3 regions of the Kitasatospora sp. NPDC018619 genome follow, and region 2 is predicted to be linked to each of the others. Evidence: riboswitches for the same ligand, from Rfam matches in the RefSeq annotation. Region 2 holds a riboswitch; each other region holds the start of a gene.

Region 1 (5,645 bases), on a different contig from region 2:
GTAGCCGGAGCCGGTTCGTCCGGTCGGCCGCACCAGCCCGAGCGACTCGTAGTGCCGGAGCATGCGGGCGCTGACCCCCGACCGCCGGGCGACGTCGCCGATCAGCACTGCCTACCGCCCCTCCCGGCCGCCCCCGCCGAGGACCGCCGTCCGCTTCGCCTCCTCGATCGCGAGCTCGAACCCGGCGTCCGGCTCGCGCCACAGCCGCTCGGTGGCGAGCGCGTGGGCGCGCACCCCGGGGTCGGGGTCCGTCGCCGCCGCGGCGAGCACCGGCAGCACCTCCTCGCCGAGCGCGACCAGCGCCCGGCTGAGGCTCAGCCGCGTCTCCCGTGGGCCGCGTCCGAGCTGGGTGGCCAACACTACGGCCAGCGCGTGCCGCCCGTCCTCGGGGACGAGCACGACCGCGGCCCGCCAAGCGCTGCGGGCCACCTCGTCGTCGGGGTCGGCCAGCAGCGCGGGCGTGATCGCCGGCCAGGCCCGCCGGTCCCCGATCTTGGACAGGGTGTGCAGGGCCTGGCTGCGGGCCTGGGCGCGCTCCGCGCGGACCTCGTCGAGCAGCAGCGGTACCGTCCGGGCCGCCTCGTGCCGGGTGAGCGCCCAGGTGAGCATCTCGCGCACGGAGAACTCGGGCTCCACCGCGCACCGCTCGACGAGCCCGCCGACGAACCCCGGGTGCGGGCTCGCGCCGACGGCCATCGCCGCCCTCAGCCGCACCGACGGGTCCTCGTGCTCCAGCGCGCGCAGCGCCCGCAGCGTGTCCGTCTCCTGCTCCGACCTGGTCATCGGGACCACCTCCTGGGCCCCACTGAAGGGCTTGACACGGTGACAAGGTCAAGCGGGCGGGGATGCCCCCGCGCGGCGGTGCCGGGCCGGCCGGGGCCGTCCGCCCCACCTCCGCCCCGCGATCGCCCCACGGCCGTCCCACGACAGGACGGGCATCCGGACCTACCGTGAACGTAGGACTTCCGGTCCGGGGCCCTCCGCGAGCCGAGCCTCCCAGGCGGTCGCCAGGCGGGCCCGACCACCCGCCTCCCGCAGCCCGGGGGCGGTCGCCACCGAAGGAGTCACCGTCATGACCAGCAGTGTCAGTGGAGTCGGCAGCAGCCAGATCCGCCAGCCCCAGCGGCACCCCTACGCGTCCGGATGGACCGTCTTCGCCGGGGTCATGCTGATCACCGGCGGACTCATGGCGATCACCGAGGGGATCTCCGCGATCGCCGAGGACGACCTCGTCGTCGCCACCCGCAACTACGTGTACTCGATGGACACCGCGGGGTGGGGGTGGATCCACGTCGTCCTCGGGGCCTTCATCGTCCTGACGGGCGTGGCCGTGTTCAGCGGCGCCGTGTGGGCCCGCGCGGTCGGCCTCGTCGTCGCCGGGCTGGGGATGATCGCCAACTTCCTCTGGCTGCCCTACTACCCGGCCTGGGCCATCGTGCTGATCGCGATCGACGCCCTGGTCGTCTGGGCGCTGTGCGTCGGACGGGTCGAACCCGCCACGAAGGACGCCTGACCGGGAGCGCGTGACCGGCTCCGCCCCCGCGGCGGAGCCGGTCGGTGACGCCCGGGGGAGGGCCGTGGACGGAGCCGGGAGCTCCCGGGCACGGGACCGGGAGCGGAGGGGGGCTTGCCGACCGGCCCGGGGAGTCTTGTATCGTTCCTGGCGAATCATCCAGAGGGGTGGAGGGACCGGCCCTACGAAGCCCCGGCAACTCCCCGTTCGACCCGGCGTCCGAAGTACGCGCCGTGCCGTCCGGGATCAGTGCCAACTCCGGCCTGCCGCCACTGTGGCGCGGGAAAGATGAGGAGACACGGTGCTCTCTGTGCTGTCCTTCGTCCGGGCGCTTCCCACCCCGGTCCTTCCGCGTACCCGTCTCGTGCCCGGCGCAGGCCATCGGCCGACTTCTCCGGCCCGTCCTCGCTGACCACCCCCACGGCTCCCCGCCAGGAGCCGCCGTGAGCAGCGAGCGGGTGCCCGCTGCTCCGGCCCCGAGACTGGAGTACCCCCCATGGAGAACACGAGCGGCGTCGGCGTGCTCGACAAGGTCACCTCGATCCTCGGCACCCTGGAGGCCGGGCCCACCACGCTGGGCGGCCTGGTCGCCGCCACCGGCATGGCGCGGCCCACCGCGCACCGGCTGGCCGTCGCCCTGGAACACCACCGCCTGGTCAGCCGGGACCTCCAGGGCCGGTTCGTGCTCGGCCCCCGGCTCGGCGAGCTCTCGGCGGCCGCCGGCGAGGACCGGCTGCTGGCCGCGGCCGGCTCGGTCCTCGCCCAGCTGCGGGACGCCACCGGGGAGAGCGCCCAGCTCTACCGGCGGCAGGGCGAGGTGCGGATCTGCGTGGCCGCCGCCGAGCGCCTGTCCGGGCTGCGCGACACCGTCCCGGTCGGGGTCACCCTGCCGATGAAGGTCGGCGCCGCGGCCCAGGTCCTGCTCGCCTGGGAGGAGCCGGAGCGCCTGCACCGCGGCCTCCAGGGCGCCCGCTTCACCGCCACCGCGCTCAGCGGCGTCCGGCGCCGGGGCTGGGCGCAGTCCGTCGGCGAGCGCGAACTCGGCGTCGCCTCCGTCTCCGCGCCCGTCCGCGGCCAGGCCAACCGGGTGGTGGCCGCCGTCACCGTCTCCGGCCCGATCGAGCGGCTCAGCCGCCACCCGGGCGCGCACCTCTCCCAGGCCGTGGTGGAGGCGGCGCACCGGCTGACCGAGGCCCTGCGCCACCCCTGACGGGGGCCCACCCCGCAAGCCCCCTGGTCCGGGCTCTGGGACGCACCTCCGCGCGCCCCAGGGTCCGGACCAGGGCCCCTCGCTCCGGCGCCCGCGACCCGTCCGGGAGGCGCCCGCGACCCGTCGCTCCGGCGCCCGCGACCCGTCGGCCGGTCCCCGGTCGACGCTACGGCCGGACGGTGAGCACCAGCTTGCCCGTGACCCGGCCCGTGTCGCCCTCCGCGTGCGCCCGGGCCGCCTCCGCGAGCGGGTAGCTCCCGGAGACGTGCGCGCGCAGCCGCCCGGCCGCGGCCAGGGCGGCGATCTCCGCCATCCCCTGCTGGTCGTGCTCGACCAGCAGGGCCTTCGCGGTGACGCCCAGCTCGGCGGCGCGCTCGGCCAGGCCTTCGAGGCCCTGGGGGATGATCGAGACCAGGATGCCGCCGGGCCTGAGGGTCTCCAGCGAGCGCAGCCGGTCCCGGCCGCCGAGCGGGTCGAGGACCACGTCGACGTCGCGGGCCTCCCGCACGAAGTCGGCGGTGCGGTAGTCGATCACCTCGTCCGCGCCCAGCCCGCGGACGAAGTCGTGCTTGGCGGCGGAGGCGGTGCCGATCACGTACGCGCCGCGGGCCTTGGCGATCTGCACCGCGACGTGCCCCACGCCGCCGGCCGCCGCGTGCACCAGGACGCGCTGCCCGGGCTCCAGCCGCGCGGTGTCGACCAGGGCCTGCCAGGCGGTGAGCGCCACCAGCGGGAGCGCGCCCGCCTCGGTGTGGCTCAGCGCGGCCGGTTTGGGCACGAAGGCCCGGGCGGGCCCGGTGACGTACTCGGCGTGCGAGCCGACGCCGTACGGGTAGGGCAGCATGCCGAAGACCTCGTCACCGGGGGCGAGCAGCGAGACGCCGAGGCCGACCGCCTCGACCGTGCCGGAGACGTCCCAGCCGAGGGTGAACGGGGGCTGCCCGAGGAAGAGGCCGTGCGCGCGGTGCTTCCAGTCGGTGGGGTTGAGGCCGGCGGCGTGGACGGCGACGAGGACCTGGCCGACGCCCGGCACCGGCCGCTCGACCTGCGCCTCGTGGAGGACCCCGGGGCCGCCGAGGGTGGTCTGGGTGACGGCCCGCATCGTGGCCTGGGTGGTGTTCGTGGTCATGGACCAAGCCTGCGGCCGGGGCCCTGACCTGCGAAATGGCAAGATTGCCAAAGAACGATAGGATCATGCCATGGCTGTCACGGAGCCCCTCGTCCTGCGCGACTCGCCGCCGCACCGCGTGGTCGTCCTCGCCCTCGACGGCGTCTACCCCTTCGAACTGGGCATTCCCAACCGGGTCTTCCCCGGCGTCCCGGGGGCGTACCGGGTGGTGACCTGCGCCGCCACGCAGGACCGGACGGTGGCGACCGACGCCGACTTCACGATCACCGTCGGGCACGGGCCGGAGGCGCTGGACACCGCCGACACGGTGGTCATCCCGCCGTACGCCCTGCACCGCGTCACCGCCCGCCTGCCGGAAGCGGAGCGCGCGGCCCTCGCCCGGATCCGCCCCGGCACCCGGATCGTCTCCATCTGCACCGGCGCGTTCGCCCTCGCGGCCGCGGGTCTGCTCGACGGGCGCCCCGCCACCACCCACTGGGCGCTGGCACCGGCCTTCCGCCGGATGTTCCCGAAGGTCGCCCTGGACGCCGACGTGCTGTTCGTCGACGACGGCGACATCCTCACCTCGGCGGGCGCCGCCTCCGGCCTCGACGTGTGCCTGCACGTGGTGCGCTCCGACCACGGCAGCGCCGCCGCCAACCAGGTCGCCCGGCACTGCGTGGTGCCGCCCTGGCGCGAGGGCGGCCAGGCCCAGTACATCGAACAGCCGGTGCCGCCGGAGGGCGCCAACGGCACCGCCGCGACCCAGGCCTGGGCCCTGGAGCGCCTCGACCGACCGCTCACCCTGCGGGAGTTGGCCGCCCACGCCCGGATGAGCCCGCGGACCTTCGCCCGCCGCTTCCAGGAGGAGACCGGCACCAGCCCCGGGCGCTGGCTGATCCGCCAGCGGCTCCACCGCGCCCGGCACCTGTTGGAGACCAGCGACCTGCCGGTCGACCGCATCGCCGCGGAGATCGGCTTCGCCACCGGCGCCTCCCTGCGCCAGCACCTGCACGCCGCGATCGGCGTCTCGCCCCAGGCCTACCGCAACACCTTCCGCGGCCGGGGCGCGGGCGCCCCGGCCCGGAGCTGAGCGGCCCGGAGCTGAGCGGGCGCGGCGGGCCGGGCGCGGGGCGGCCAGGCCGTTCCCGCTACTTCAGCAGGAACGCGTGCACCGCCTGCCGGCCCGCCGGGTTGGCCGCCCGGCTCTGCACCGAGTGGGCCGCCCCGGGGACGATCACGATCTGCGGGTCGTGCGCCAACTCGGCCGTCTGGTAGAGCACTTCGTACGGAGTGCCCAGGTCGCGGTCGCCGCCGAGCAGGAGCACCGGCACGTCGGGCAGCCTGCGGTGGGCCGGGGGCAGGGGCGGCACCGGCTCGCGCGGCCAGTCGAGGCAGACCAGGAGGCTGCCCAGCCCGGTGGCCGTCGCGGCGTCGAACGGCCAGGTCTGCTCGGCCGTCAGCCGCTGCCGGGTGCGTTCCAGCGCCGCCGCGCGGCCCGCGACGGGCGTGTCGGTGCTGCCCCACGGGAAGCGCGAGTCGGCGCAGAGGGTCGCGGAGTGCAGCCCCTGGCTGAGCTCCTCGGCGGGGGCGGCGTCGACCACCTGGTGGACGAGGTCGAAGAACTCCTGGAGCTTGGCGGGCCGTCCGGCGGCGGCCTCGTGCAGGATCTCCGGGACCGCGCCGTAGTCCGGGTCGATGAACTCGTAGCCGGTGAGCGCGCTGAGCAGCTGCGCCCCGTTGCCGTACCGCCGAACGGTGGCGGCGAGGTCGGCCGCCGGGTCGGTGGTGCAGCCGGTGGCCCGGCAGGCCGC
Region 2 (5,645 bases):
CGGCGAGGGCCTCGGCGAAGGCCTCGTTGTAGGCCCGGTAGGCGGCCCACTCGGTGCGGAAGTCCGCGTCGAAGGAGGGGGCGGTGGGCGTCGCGTAGAGCAGGTGGTGGACGAACCAGAGGGTGGAGTTGGCGACGCCGTTGTAGGCGCGGGCGAAGGTTTGCGGGTCGATGTCCAGCATGCGCACGGCCTGGCCGCCGACCTCGTGGCCGGCCAGGTCGAGGCGGCCGTGCGGGGCCTCGGCGGCCGCTCTGCGGTCGGCGTCGCCGAGGGCGGCGCAGACCCAGACGGCGTTCGGGTCCTCGATGGCGGACAGGCCGGAGACCAGGCCGCCGCCCCCGCGCCGCATGGTCAGCGTGCCGTCCGCGGTGGTGCTGAAGGACACCGGTCCCCGGTTGGATGCCACCAGGACGGGGGCGGTGCCGGTCGCGCTCGAACGGTTGGTCGTGTGATCGCCCATGGTTGGGATGTTGCCGGGGGCCCGGGGTGGCAAACCCCGTCCGGGCCTCTCAGTGGCGGGTCGCGTATTCGGGGACGGTGTGCATCGGGGGGCGTTCGAGGGCGGTCACCGGGTGGGTGTGGGCGGTGAAGGCGCGGGTCCGCGGGTCGCGGGTGAACTGGGTGAGGTGGGGGTGGACGAGGTCGGCGGAGGCCTTGAGCCGGTGGGTGCGGTCGAGGCGCTCCAGGGCCGTCCGGTAGATGGTGGCGGCCATCCGGCCGAGCGCCTGGCCGTCCTGGTGGCGGTGGTGCCGGACCCCGACGTCCACCTGGGCCAGGGCGTCCAGGCCGACCAGTTCCAGGGCGTCGACCAGCAGGCCGAGCTCGACGCCGTAGCCGGTGGGGAAGGGCAGCCGTTCGAGCAGTGAGCGGCGGGCCGCGTACTCGCCGCCGAGGGGCTGGACGAAGCCGGCCAGCTCGGGCCAGTGGAGGTTGAGCAGGGGGCGGGCGACGAGTTCGGTGACCCGGCCGCCGCCGGCCGGCAGCACGGCGCCGTCGGACTCCAGCGGGCGGTCGTACATGGCCTTGACCAGTTGGATGGACTCGTCGGTGAGCAGCGGGCCGACGATCCCGGAGACGAAGGCCGGGTCGAACTCGCGCAGGTCGGCGTCGACGAAGCAGACGATGTCGCCGCGGGTGACGAGCAGCGAGCGCCAGAGCACCTCGCCCTTGCCGGGCACGGCGGGCAGCCGGGGGAGGATCAGGTCGCGGTGCTCCACCCGGGCGCCGGCCCCGGCGGCGACGGCGGCGGTGGCGTCGGTGGAGCCGGAGTCGACGACGACGAGTTCGTCGACGAGCGGGAGGCGGTCCATCAGCTCGCGGCGGACGGTGCGGACGATGTCGCCGACGGTGGCCTCCTCGTCCAGGGCGGGGAGGACCACGCTGACCGTGCGGCCGGTGCGCTCCTTGGCGGCGAGGAGGGTGCGCACCGGCCGGTCGGCCGCGCTCCAGGAGCGGCGGCGCAGCCAGGACGCCGCCTGCGGGAGGAGCTCGGGGGTCGGTTCGGCGGGCACGGAGGTCTCCTCGGCGAGGTCGGTGGGACGGGCCATCTCGCGTGGCGGACGGTCCCGTTCAGGGTTGACGCCTTCGGATACAGTCTTCGTACAGCGGTCGGACCTTTGCACGCCGGGGTCTCCGTTGCGCACCACCACAATTTCACAAGCTCATCCAGAGGGACTGAGGGAACGGCCCGTTGACGTCCCGGCAACCTTCTCGCGCGGCTGTCGACGACAGGCCCCGGCGGGACAGGTGCCAATTCCGGCCCGTGTCGCGACCGCGCCACGGGGAAGATGAGGAGAGAGGCCTCGCCATCATGGCTATCGACACCGCCACACCCGTTTCCGTCGACCTCGGCCCGGCCGCCGCGCTGTCCTGTCGCGAGTGCGGTACCCGCTTCCCGCTCGGCCCCAGCTTCGCCTGCCTGGAGTGCTTCGGCCCGCTGGAGATCGCCTACGAGTTCGGCAGCGAGGGCGCCGAGGAGCTGCGCCGGCGGATCGAGGCCGGTCCGGCCTCCATCTGGCGGTACGCGCCGCTGCTGCCGGTGCCGGCCGACGTCGCGTCCAAGCCGAACCTGAACCCCGGGTGGACCCCGCTGGTGAAGGCGGACAACCTGGGCCGGGAGCTCGGGTTCACCGCCCGGCTGCACGTCAAGGACGACTCCGGGAACCCGACCCACTCGTTCAAGGACCGGGTGGTCGCCTGCGCGATCGAGGCGGCCCGGGCGTTCGGCTACACCACGCTGTCCTGCTCCTCCACCGGCAACCTGGCCGGCGCGGTGGGAGCGGCGGCGGCCCGCGCGGGGTTCCGGTCCTGCGTGTTCATCCCGCACGACCTGGAGCAGGGCAAGGTCGTCATGGCCGGGGTGTACGGCGGCGAGCTGGTCGGCATCGAGGGCAACTACGACGACGTGAACCGCTTCTGCTCGGAGCTGATCGGCGACCCGGCCGGCGAGGGCTGGGGCTTCGTCAACGTGAACCTGCGGCCGTACTACGGCGAGGGCTCGAAGACGCTGGCGTACGAGATCTGCGAGCAGCTCGGCTGGCGGCTGCCGGAGCAGATCGTGATCCCGATCGCCTCGGGCTCGCAGCTGACGAAGATCGACAAGGGCCTCCAGGAGCTGGTCAGGCTCGGGCTGGTCGAGGACCGGCCGTACCGGATCTTCGGCGCCCAGGCCGAGGGCTGCTCGCCGGTGTCGGCCGCGTTCAAGGCCGGCCGGGACGTCATCAAGCCGGTCAAGCCGGACACCATCGCCAAGTCGCTGGCGATCGGCAACCCGGCCGACGGCCCGTACGTGCTGGACATCGCCCGCCGCACCGGCGGCGCGGTGGAGGACGTCACGGACGCCGAGGTCGTGGCGGCGATCCGGCTGCTGGCGCGGACCGAGGGCATCTTCGCCGAGACCGCGGGCGGGGTGACCGTCGGCGTGCTGAAGAAGCTGGTCGAGACCGGCCAACTGGACCCGTCGAAGGAGACCGTCGCGATCAACACCGGCGACGGCCTGAAGACGCTGGACGCCGTCTCCGACGCCGGGATGACCGCCGTCATCCGCCCGACGCTGGACTCGTTCCGCGCCGCCGGCCTCGTGTCCGCCTGAACCACCCGATAGGCCCCGCCCCCGCAAGGAGAGTCATGAGCGCCAACGTCCGCATCCCCACCATCCTGCGCACCTACACCGGCGGTGCCGCCGAGGTGACCGCCGAGGGTGCCACCCTGGCCGAGGTCGTCGCCGACCTGGAGAAGAACCACGCGGGCATCTCGGCCCGCATCCTGGACGACACCGGCAAGCTGCGCCGCTTCGTCAACGTCTACGTGAACGACGACGACGTGCGCTTCGCCGAGGGCCTGGCGACCGAGATCAGGGACGGCGCCAGCATCTCGATCATCCCGGCGGTCGCCGGCGGCTGCTGAGCCCGGCGCCGGTAACCCGCGGTCGCCCGCGCGTACGGAATTCCGCTTCCCGTATGCGCGGGCGACCGCGTGCATTCCGGCCGGAATATTTCCCGGTGGAGTCGGAGTAGAGTGTGGCTCGGCTGGGAACAGGGATTCCCTTTCGGCCCCCGCAGTGCTCGGCCCGGGGGTGTCCGGCCGCGCGGAGCGGCGCGTGAAACATGTCAGGCAGATGTCAGAATTCCTGCGGACGTTTGAGTAATTCGTCCGCTATGTCCCGCGTGGAATGCCGAGATTATTCCGATTCGGCCCGTCCTGTCCCCTGACGCCGGAGCGGAATTACCGGCGGCTGGCCCTGTTGCAGAGGGCGTCGATCCGGATACATTCAGCGGCGGTCGACGCAATCACCCGCTCACCGGAAGCCGCCCGGCGGTCCGTGCGGAGGGTTGCGGCGTGCACGGCTGCGCCCAGGGGGGGTTCCCCGGGCCGGCCTTCAACCAACCCGGGCCCGCGACCTGCGGGCACGTGAAGGGCCAGCACAGCACTAGGGGAGTTCGGAATGGCTCAGGGCACCGTCAAGTGGTTCAACGCGGAGAAGGGCTACGGCTTCATCGCGGTCGACGGTGGTGCGGACGTCTTCGTCCACTACAGCGCGATCCAGATGGACGGCTACCGCACCCTCGAGGAGGGCCAGCGGGTCGAGTTCGAGATCTCCCAGGGACAGAAGGGCCCGCAGGCGGACATGGTCCGCGCGGCGGTCTGACCCCTTCCGGCTCCAGGAGCTCGGCGCGGCCCTTCGGCTGGTGACCACTCGCTTCTCGACGGGCCCGTGCGACACGCGTCGCGCGGGCCCGTCGGCGTTCCCCGGCGGACCCCGGCGTCGGCTCGCGGATCGCCGATTGGGCTTGCACTCGACCACCCGGAGTGCTAATCATTGGCGTTAGCACTCACAGTGTGAGAGTGACAGCGGACCGGGTCGGTGAGGCCCCCGGGGAGCGGCAGGGGAATGGACCTCCGCGCACCAGGGCCGTCCGTCGCGGGCACCCCTTGGTCCGAGCAGTCGACCGTGTCCCGGAGGACCACTTCTGATGGCCAAGATCATCGCCTTTGATGAGGAAGCTCGCCGCGGCCTTGAGCGTGGCATGAACCAGCTCGCCGACGCAGTGAAGGTCACGCTCGGCCCCAAGGGTCGCAACGTCGTGCTGGAGAAGAAGTGGGGCGCCCCCACGATCACCAACGACGGTGTCTCCATCGCCAAGGAGATCGAGCTCGAGGACCCGTACGAGAAGATCGGTGCGGAGCTCGTCAAGGAGGTCGCCAAGAAGACCGACGACGTCGCGGGTGACGGCACCACCACCGCCACCGTGCTCGCCCAGGCCCTGGTTCGCGAGGGTCTGCGCAACGTCGCCGCCGGCGCCAACCCGATGGCCCTGAAGCGCGGCATCGAGAAGGCCGTCGCCGCCGTCTCGGACGAGCTGCTGGCCCAGGCCAAGGACGTGGAGACCAAGGAGCAGATCGCCTCCACCGCCTCCATCTCCGCCGCCGACACCCAGATCGGCGAGCTGATCGCCGAGGCCATGGACAAGGTCGGCAAGGAAGGCGTCATCACCGTCGAGGAGAGCAACACCTTCGGCCTGGAGCTCGAGCTCACCGAGGGCATGCGCTTCGACAAGGGCTACATCTCCGCCTACTTCGCCACCGACCTGGAGCGCATGGAGGCGACCTTCGAGGACCCGTACATCCTCATCGCCAACTCCAAGATCGGCTCGGTCAAGGACCTGCTCCCGCTGCTGGAGAAGGTCATGCAGAGCGGCAAGCCGCTCGTCATCATCGCCGAGGACGTCGAGGGCGAGGCCCTGTCGACCCTGGTCGTGAACAAGATCCGTGGCACCTTCAAGTCCGTCGCCGTCAAGGCCCCGGGCTTCGGTGACCGCCGCAAGGCCATGCTCGGCGACATCGCCATCCTCACCGGTGGCACCGTCATCTCCGAGGAGGTCGGCCTCAAGCTGGAGAACGCCGGCATCGACCTGCTGGGCACCGCCCGCAAGGTGGTCATCACCAAGGACGAGACCACCATCGTCGACGGTGGCGGCGACAGCGAGCAGGTCGCGGGCCGCGTGAACCAGATCCGCGCCGAGATCGAGAACAGCGACTCGGACTACGACCGCGAGAAGCTCCAGGAGCGCCTCGCCAAGCTGGCCGGCGGCGTGGCCGTCATCAAGGCCGGCGCGGCCACCGAGGTGGAGCTCAAGGAGCGCAAG
Region 3 (5,645 bases), on a different contig from region 2:
CGCACCTTCTTGCGCAGCGACTCGGCCTCCCGGCGGACGCCGTCGGACTCGGCCCGCTGCCGGTCCGCCTCCGCCCGCGCGGCGGCCCGCACCTCGGCCAGCTCGGCCTGGAGCTTCTCCACCAGCCGGGCCGCCTCGGCGGCCGCGTCCTCGGCGCCGGCCCGCTCGGCCTCCTCGCCCGCCTCGGCCACCAGCCGGCTCCAGCCCGCAGACCGCACCAGGTAGGCGGCCGCGGCCACGTCCATCGGGTCGGCCGCGCTCGGCACGGTGCCCGACTCCAGCGCCCTCACCAGGTCCGGCTGCCCCAGGCGCAGCCGCTCCGCTATCCGCACCCGGAAGGCCGGCTCCGCCTCCAGCGCCGCCGCCAGCGCGGTGGCCGCGTACTTGGCCCGCCGCGCCGGGGTGAACTTCACGTACTGACGCAGGCTCTGCGGGAGCTCGCCCGGCGGCAGCCCGCCGAGCGCGTCCGAGGCCAGGCCGACCACGCGCCGGCGCACGCCCTCGGGCAGCGGCCGGTCGAGCTTCTCGGCGACGCGCTCCGCCGCGGGCTCGGAGGGGGCGTCCGCCGTCCCGGCGGTCCCGGCCGGGGCTCCGGCCGCAGCGGGCTGAAGCCCCTGGGCTTCGCCGGGCTCCTTCGCTGCGTCCACCACGTCCTCGGCTCCGATCCTGGTCCAGCGGGGCACGGCCGCGACCGCCCCCTGTTCGTCACGCTCCGTGCGTCTTGTTCTGTATTGTCCCGTGCGGCGCGGGCGGGCGCGCCGTGCGCCCACCCGCCGCGGCGGCGGGGATCAGCCCTGCTCGGCGGGGGCCTGCGCCCCCTGGGCGCCCGGACGGGCCACCAGCTCGACCTGGTCCACCGCGTTGCACCAGCGGCAGCGCACCGACTCGACGGTCTCGCTGAGCACCTCGGTCTCCTCGACCTTCGACTCGCCGGCCAGGTCGAAGTGCAGGAACTCGGTGACCCGCGCGGTGCGGGTCACGTCGAAGCGGGTGAGGTTGCCGCACAGGGTGCAGCGCCAGCGCGTCTCGGCGGTCAGGGCGGGGACGGTCATCGGGGGTCCTCTCGGGTGGTCCCTGCGGGGGCAGGCGCTCCCCCCGGAGCCCCGGCGTCGGCGGCGGGAGGCGGGAATGCCCGCCCCAAGCCTATTGCCTGGGGCAACCGTCGCGACCACCGGTCGCCACAACACAGGCCCTAGTCCACCTGCCGTAAACCGCCGTGTCACCCGCGCCGCCCGGAGGGATGCTTGGCGGCATGGCACTCGCGGCCCCCGACCACACCGCCGCCCGGGACGGCCGCCCGGCGGCGGCCGTCCCCGCGGTCAGCTACGCCCTGATCGCGCTGAACACGCTGGTCTTCCTGCTCGGCCCCGCCGCCGGGCTCAACCCGCTGTACGGCAGCGGCCGGGCGCGGGTCTGCGCGGAGCAGCGCTACGAGCAGCGCTGGGGCGCCGTCCCGGCCGAGGTGCTGGCCGGACGCCCGCTGACCGCCGGGCAGCTGGCCGAGGCCCCCGACCCGGTCCCCGGCTGCCCGGCCGCCCCGACCCCGGGCAAGCACCCGGCGCTGTCCGTCCTCACCGGGCTGTTCGTCCACGCCGGCTGGCTGCACCTGCTGGGGAACCTGCTCTTCCTCCAGGTCTTCGGCCCCACCGTCGAACGGCGGCTGGGCCGGGCCCGGTACGCCGTCTTCTACCTGGCCGCCGGCAGCCTGAGCACCTACGGCTTCGCGCTCGCCGAGGCGCACTCGCCGGACTCCACGCGGGTGCTCATCGGGGCCTCCGGGGCGATCGCCGCGGCCCTCGGCGCCTACCTGCGCCTGCACCCCCGGGCCAGGGTGACCACCCTCGTCCCGCTGCTGCTCTTCCTGCCGCTGCGCTTCCCCGCCTGGCTGGTGCTCGGCCTCTGGTTCGCCCTCCAGTGGTGGTCGGTGCACACGGCCGGTCCCGGGGTGGCGTACCTGGTCCACGTGATCGGCTTCTCGGCCGGGTTCCTCTACGCCTGCACCGTGGTCCGCCACCCCCCGAGACGACCGGGCCGACGCCCGATACGCTGGCGGCACCCCACAAAGGAGCCCGAACTGTGATCACCGCCATCGTCCTGATCAAGACCAGTGTCGACCGCATCCCGGAGATCGCCGAGTCCATCGCCGCCATCGACGGCGTGAGCGAGGTCTACTCGGTGACGGGGGGCTACAACCTGGTGGCGATGGTGCGGGTGCGACGCCACGACGACCTGGCCGAGGTCATCCCGGGCCGGCTCAACAAGGTCCCGGGCGTGGCCGACACCGAGACCCAGATCGCCTTCCGCACCTACTCCCAGCACGACCTGGAAGCCGCCTTCGCCCTCGGCCTGGACGAGTAGCCGTCAGCCCTCGCGCCTGGTGTCCGCGACGCAGCGCCCGCCCTCGTTGCGGTAGTTCCAGGAGGCGCCCTGCGTGACCAGCTCCCGGACGGCGGTCAGGAAGCGGTCGACGTGCTCGTCCGGCGTCCCGGCGCCGAAGCTCACCCGGATCGCGTTCAGGCTGCGCTCGCCCGGCAGCGAGGGCTCGGGCGCCCCGCACTCGGACGGGGCGACGTCCTCGTCCCCGAGCAGCGTGCGCACCAGCGGGTGCGCGCAGAACAGCCCGTCGCGCACCCCGATCCCGTACTCGGCCGACAGCGCGGCCGAGAAGTGCGAGCTGTTCCAGCCCTGGACGACGAAGGAGAGCACGCCGACCCGGGCGGAGCCCTCACCGAACAGGTTGAGCACCTTGACCTGCGGGATCCCGGCCAGCCCGGCCGTCAGCCGGTCGATCAGCTGCTGCTCGCGGGCCTCCAGCGCGTCGAAGCCGGCCTCGGTCAGCGCCCGACAGGCCGAGGCGATCGCGTAGGCGCCGATGACGTTCGGCGAGCCGGCCTCGTGCCGGGCCGGGCCGGTGTGCCACTGGACGGCCACCGAGCCGTCGGTCTCCCGGGCCACCGTGCGGGTCGCCCCGCCGCCGGCCAGGTACGGCGCGGCCGCGTCCAGCCAGTCCGCCCGGCCGGCCAGCACCCCGGCGCCGAACGGCGCGTAGATCTTGTGGCCGGAGAAGGCGATCCAGTCGACGTCCAGCTCGCGCACCGAGACCCGGTGGTGCGGCGCCAGCTGGGCCGCGTCCAGCACCACCCGGGCGCCGTGCCGGTGGGCGGCCGCGGTCAGCTCCGCGACCGGCCACAGCTCGCCGGTCACGTTGGAGGCGCCGGTGACGCAGAGCAGCTTGGGGCCCTCGGGCGCGTCGGCGAGGGCGGCGTCCAGCGCGGCCACCGCCTCGGCCCGCGAGCGCGGCGCCCGCAGGTAGGTGACGGCCAGTCCGGCGTGCGCCCAGGGCAGCAGCGAGGCGTGGTGCTCGGTCTCGAAGGCGAAGACCCGGGTGCCGGCCGGGACGGCCGAGGCGAGCAGGTTGAGCGAGTCGGTGGTGGCCCGGGTGAAGACCACCTGGTCGCCCTCGCGCAGGTCGAGGAACTCGGCGACGGTGCGGCGGCTCTGCTCGAACAGGTCGGTGGACAGCTGCGAGAGGTACCCGGCACCGCGGTGGACGCTGCCGTAGTACGGCGCGTAGGCGGCGACGTCGTCCCACACCCGCTGGAGCGCCGGCGAGCTGGCCGCGTAGTCGAGCGCCGCGTAGCCGACCTTCTCACCGCTGGCGAGCGGGACCTGGACGTCGGCGCCGAGGACGGCGAGCGGGGCGAGGGTTTCGGTGGTGAGGGACGACATGGGGATGCACTCCTTCTGGGGTCAGGGACCCGGGGAGTGCTCGTCGCCGGTGTCCGCGCTTGCCGCACGGACGGTTTGCCGTGGCGACCCGGTCCTCACCCAGGGCACCCCGCCACGGACGGAGGGTTGCCGGACAGCCAGCTGGGGCTTGGCGCTGTCACTCATGACCTGGCGAAGACTCTAGGCCGCGCCCGTCGGGCGGTCAAACGGGCGTCCGGCATCCGGACAGCACCGGAGCCCGTGCCGGCGCACCGGCACGGGCTCCCCAACTACCGCCTCAGAGGCGGCTGGTGGCCTCCGACCAGCGCCGCAGCAGATCCTGCGCGGCACCGGAGTCGATCGCCTTCGCGGCCCGCTCCATGCCGGCCGCCAGCTGCCCGGTCAGCGGCGCGTCGCCCAGGTCCAGCGCGACCAGCGCCGCCGCCGTGTTCAGCAGGACGGCGTCCCGGACCGGCCCGTGCTCCCCGGCCAGCAGCCGCCGGGCGACCTCGGCGTTGTACGAGGCGTCCGCCCCGCGCAGCGCCTCGATGCCGACCAGCTCGATGCCCACGTCCCGCGGATCGAAGGCGGTCTCGGTGACCACCCCGTCGCGCACCAGCCAGACCTGCGAGGTGGTGGTGATGGTCAGCTCGTCCAGCCCGTCGTCGCCGCGGAAGACCAGCGCCGTGGAGCCCCGCTCGGCGAGCACCCCGGCGATCAGCCCGGCCAGCCGGGTGTCGAAGCAGCCGATGGCGTGCGCGGAGACCTTCGCGGGGTTGGTCAGCGGGCCGAGGATGTTGAAGGAGGTCGGTACGCCGAGGTCGCGCCGCGCGGTGGCGGCGTGCCGCATCGAGGGGTGGAACCTCGCCGCGAAGCAGAAGGTGAGCCCGACCTCCTCGGCCACCTCGGCGACCCGCCGCGAGGAGAGGTCCAGCGCCACCCCGAGCTTCTCCAGCACGTCCGAGGAGCCGCTGGTCGAGGAGGCCGACCGGTTGCCGTGCTTGACCACCTTGGCGCCGGCGGCCGCCGCGACGATCGCCGACATCGTGGAGATGTTGACGGTCTTCGCCCGGTCGCCGCCGGTGCCGACGATGTCCACCGCCGGGCCGGGGATCTCCAGCGGCTCGGCGTGCGCGTACATCGCGTCGACCAGACCGCCGATCTCCTCGACCGACTCGCCCTTGGCCCGCAGCGCGACCATGAACCCGGCCACCTGCGCGGGCGAGGCCTCGCCGCTCATGATCCGGTCCATCGCCCACGCGGTGGACGCGCGGTCGAGGTCCTCCCCCTCCAGCAGCGCCGCCAGGAGGTCCGGCCAGGTGCGGACCACCTGCGCGGGGTCGCTACCGCCGTTCGCAGGGTTCACGTTCACCATGGCTGACTCCAGCTGTTGTCGGTTCCCCGCCCAGGGGGACGCCCGTACGGACAGGAGCCAGCCTATCGAGCGAAGCTCTCGCCACGACCCCCCTCTTCCGGTTGCCCGGGGCGGGGCTCAGCGGACGGCCGGAGTCCGCTTCGCCAGCCGCGCCCGCAGCAGGGTGGCGACCGCCCCGGCCAGCGCCACCGGCTCCACCGGGTGGGAGATGGCGGCGTCCGCCCGGCTCCAGGCGGCGAGCCAGGAGTCCTGCGGCCGGCCGATCAGCACCAGCACCGGCGGGCAGCCGTAGATCTCGTCCTTGAGCTGGCGCCCGAGGCCCAGCCCGCCGGCCGGAACGGCCTCGCCGTCCAGCACGCAGAGGTCCACTCCCCCCTTCTCCAGCGCCCTGAGCACCGCGGGGGTGGTCGCGCACTCCAGGTAGGACAGTTCCGGAAGGTCCTCGGCGGGCCGGCGGCCGAGCGCCGTCAGCACCTGCTCGCGGGTGTTGCGGTCGTCGCTGTAGACGAGGACGGTGAGCGTCTCGTCGGTCGTGTACGCCATGGACCCTGCTCCCTCAAGT

Evidence for each region. A riboswitch is a leader RNA that binds a small molecule or an ion and turns the genes downstream of it on or off. The one in region 2 is predicted to bind S-adenosylmethionine.
Region 1: it holds a riboswitch for S-adenosylmethionine, as region 2 does, so the genes downstream of both, ACH5AR_RS03625 (IclR family transcriptional regulator) here and thrC (threonine synthase) in region 2, are expected to answer to the same signal.
Region 3: it holds a riboswitch for S-adenosylmethionine, as region 2 does, so the genes downstream of both, ACH5AR_RS14720 (aminotransferase class V-fold PLP-dependent enzyme) here and thrC (threonine synthase) in region 2, are expected to answer to the same signal.

Annotation. Positions count from the first base shown of each region.
Region 1 covers NZ_JBISAI010000002.1:243,661-249,305, forward strand. Annotated here, with positions in the region: gene ACH5AR_RS03610 (HEAT repeat domain-containing protein) at 1-108, opposite strand, end outside; gene ACH5AR_RS03615 (HEAT repeat domain-containing protein) at 112-783, opposite strand; gene ACH5AR_RS03620 (hypothetical protein) at 1,073-1,513, shown strand; SAM riboswitch class I at 1,666-1,808, shown strand; gene ACH5AR_RS03625 (IclR family transcriptional regulator) at 2,010-2,723, shown strand; gene ACH5AR_RS03630 (NADP-dependent oxidoreductase) at 2,890-3,852, opposite strand; gene ACH5AR_RS03635 (GlxA family transcriptional regulator) at 3,923-4,924, shown strand; gene ACH5AR_RS03640 (alpha/beta fold hydrolase) at 4,983-5,645, opposite strand, start outside.
Region 2 covers NZ_JBISAI010000023.1:71,186-76,830, forward strand. Annotated here, with positions in the region: gene ACH5AR_RS29045 (trehalose-6-phosphate synthase) at 1-460, opposite strand, end outside; gene ACH5AR_RS29050 (glucosyl-3-phosphoglycerate synthase) at 510-1,547, opposite strand; SAM riboswitch class I at 1,659-1,794, shown strand; gene thrC (threonine synthase) at 1,811-3,091, shown strand; gene ACH5AR_RS29060 (MoaD/ThiS family protein) at 3,127-3,405, shown strand; gene ACH5AR_RS29065 (cold-shock protein) at 3,944-4,147, shown strand; gene groL (chaperonin GroEL) at 4,473-5,645, shown strand, end outside.
Region 3 covers NZ_JBISAI010000008.1:107,743-113,387, reverse strand. Annotated here, with positions in the region: gene ACH5AR_RS14740 (NYN domain-containing protein) at 1-647, opposite strand, end outside; gene ACH5AR_RS14735 (hypothetical protein) at 789-1,052, opposite strand; gene ACH5AR_RS14730 (rhomboid family intramembrane serine protease) at 1,253-2,080, shown strand; gene ACH5AR_RS14725 (Lrp/AsnC family transcriptional regulator) at 2,077-2,358, shown strand; gene ACH5AR_RS14720 (aminotransferase class V-fold PLP-dependent enzyme) at 2,362-3,729, opposite strand; SAM riboswitch class IV at 3,780-3,898, opposite strand; gene trpD (anthranilate phosphoribosyltransferase) at 4,007-5,083, opposite strand; gene ACH5AR_RS14710 (hypothetical protein) at 5,201-5,626, opposite strand.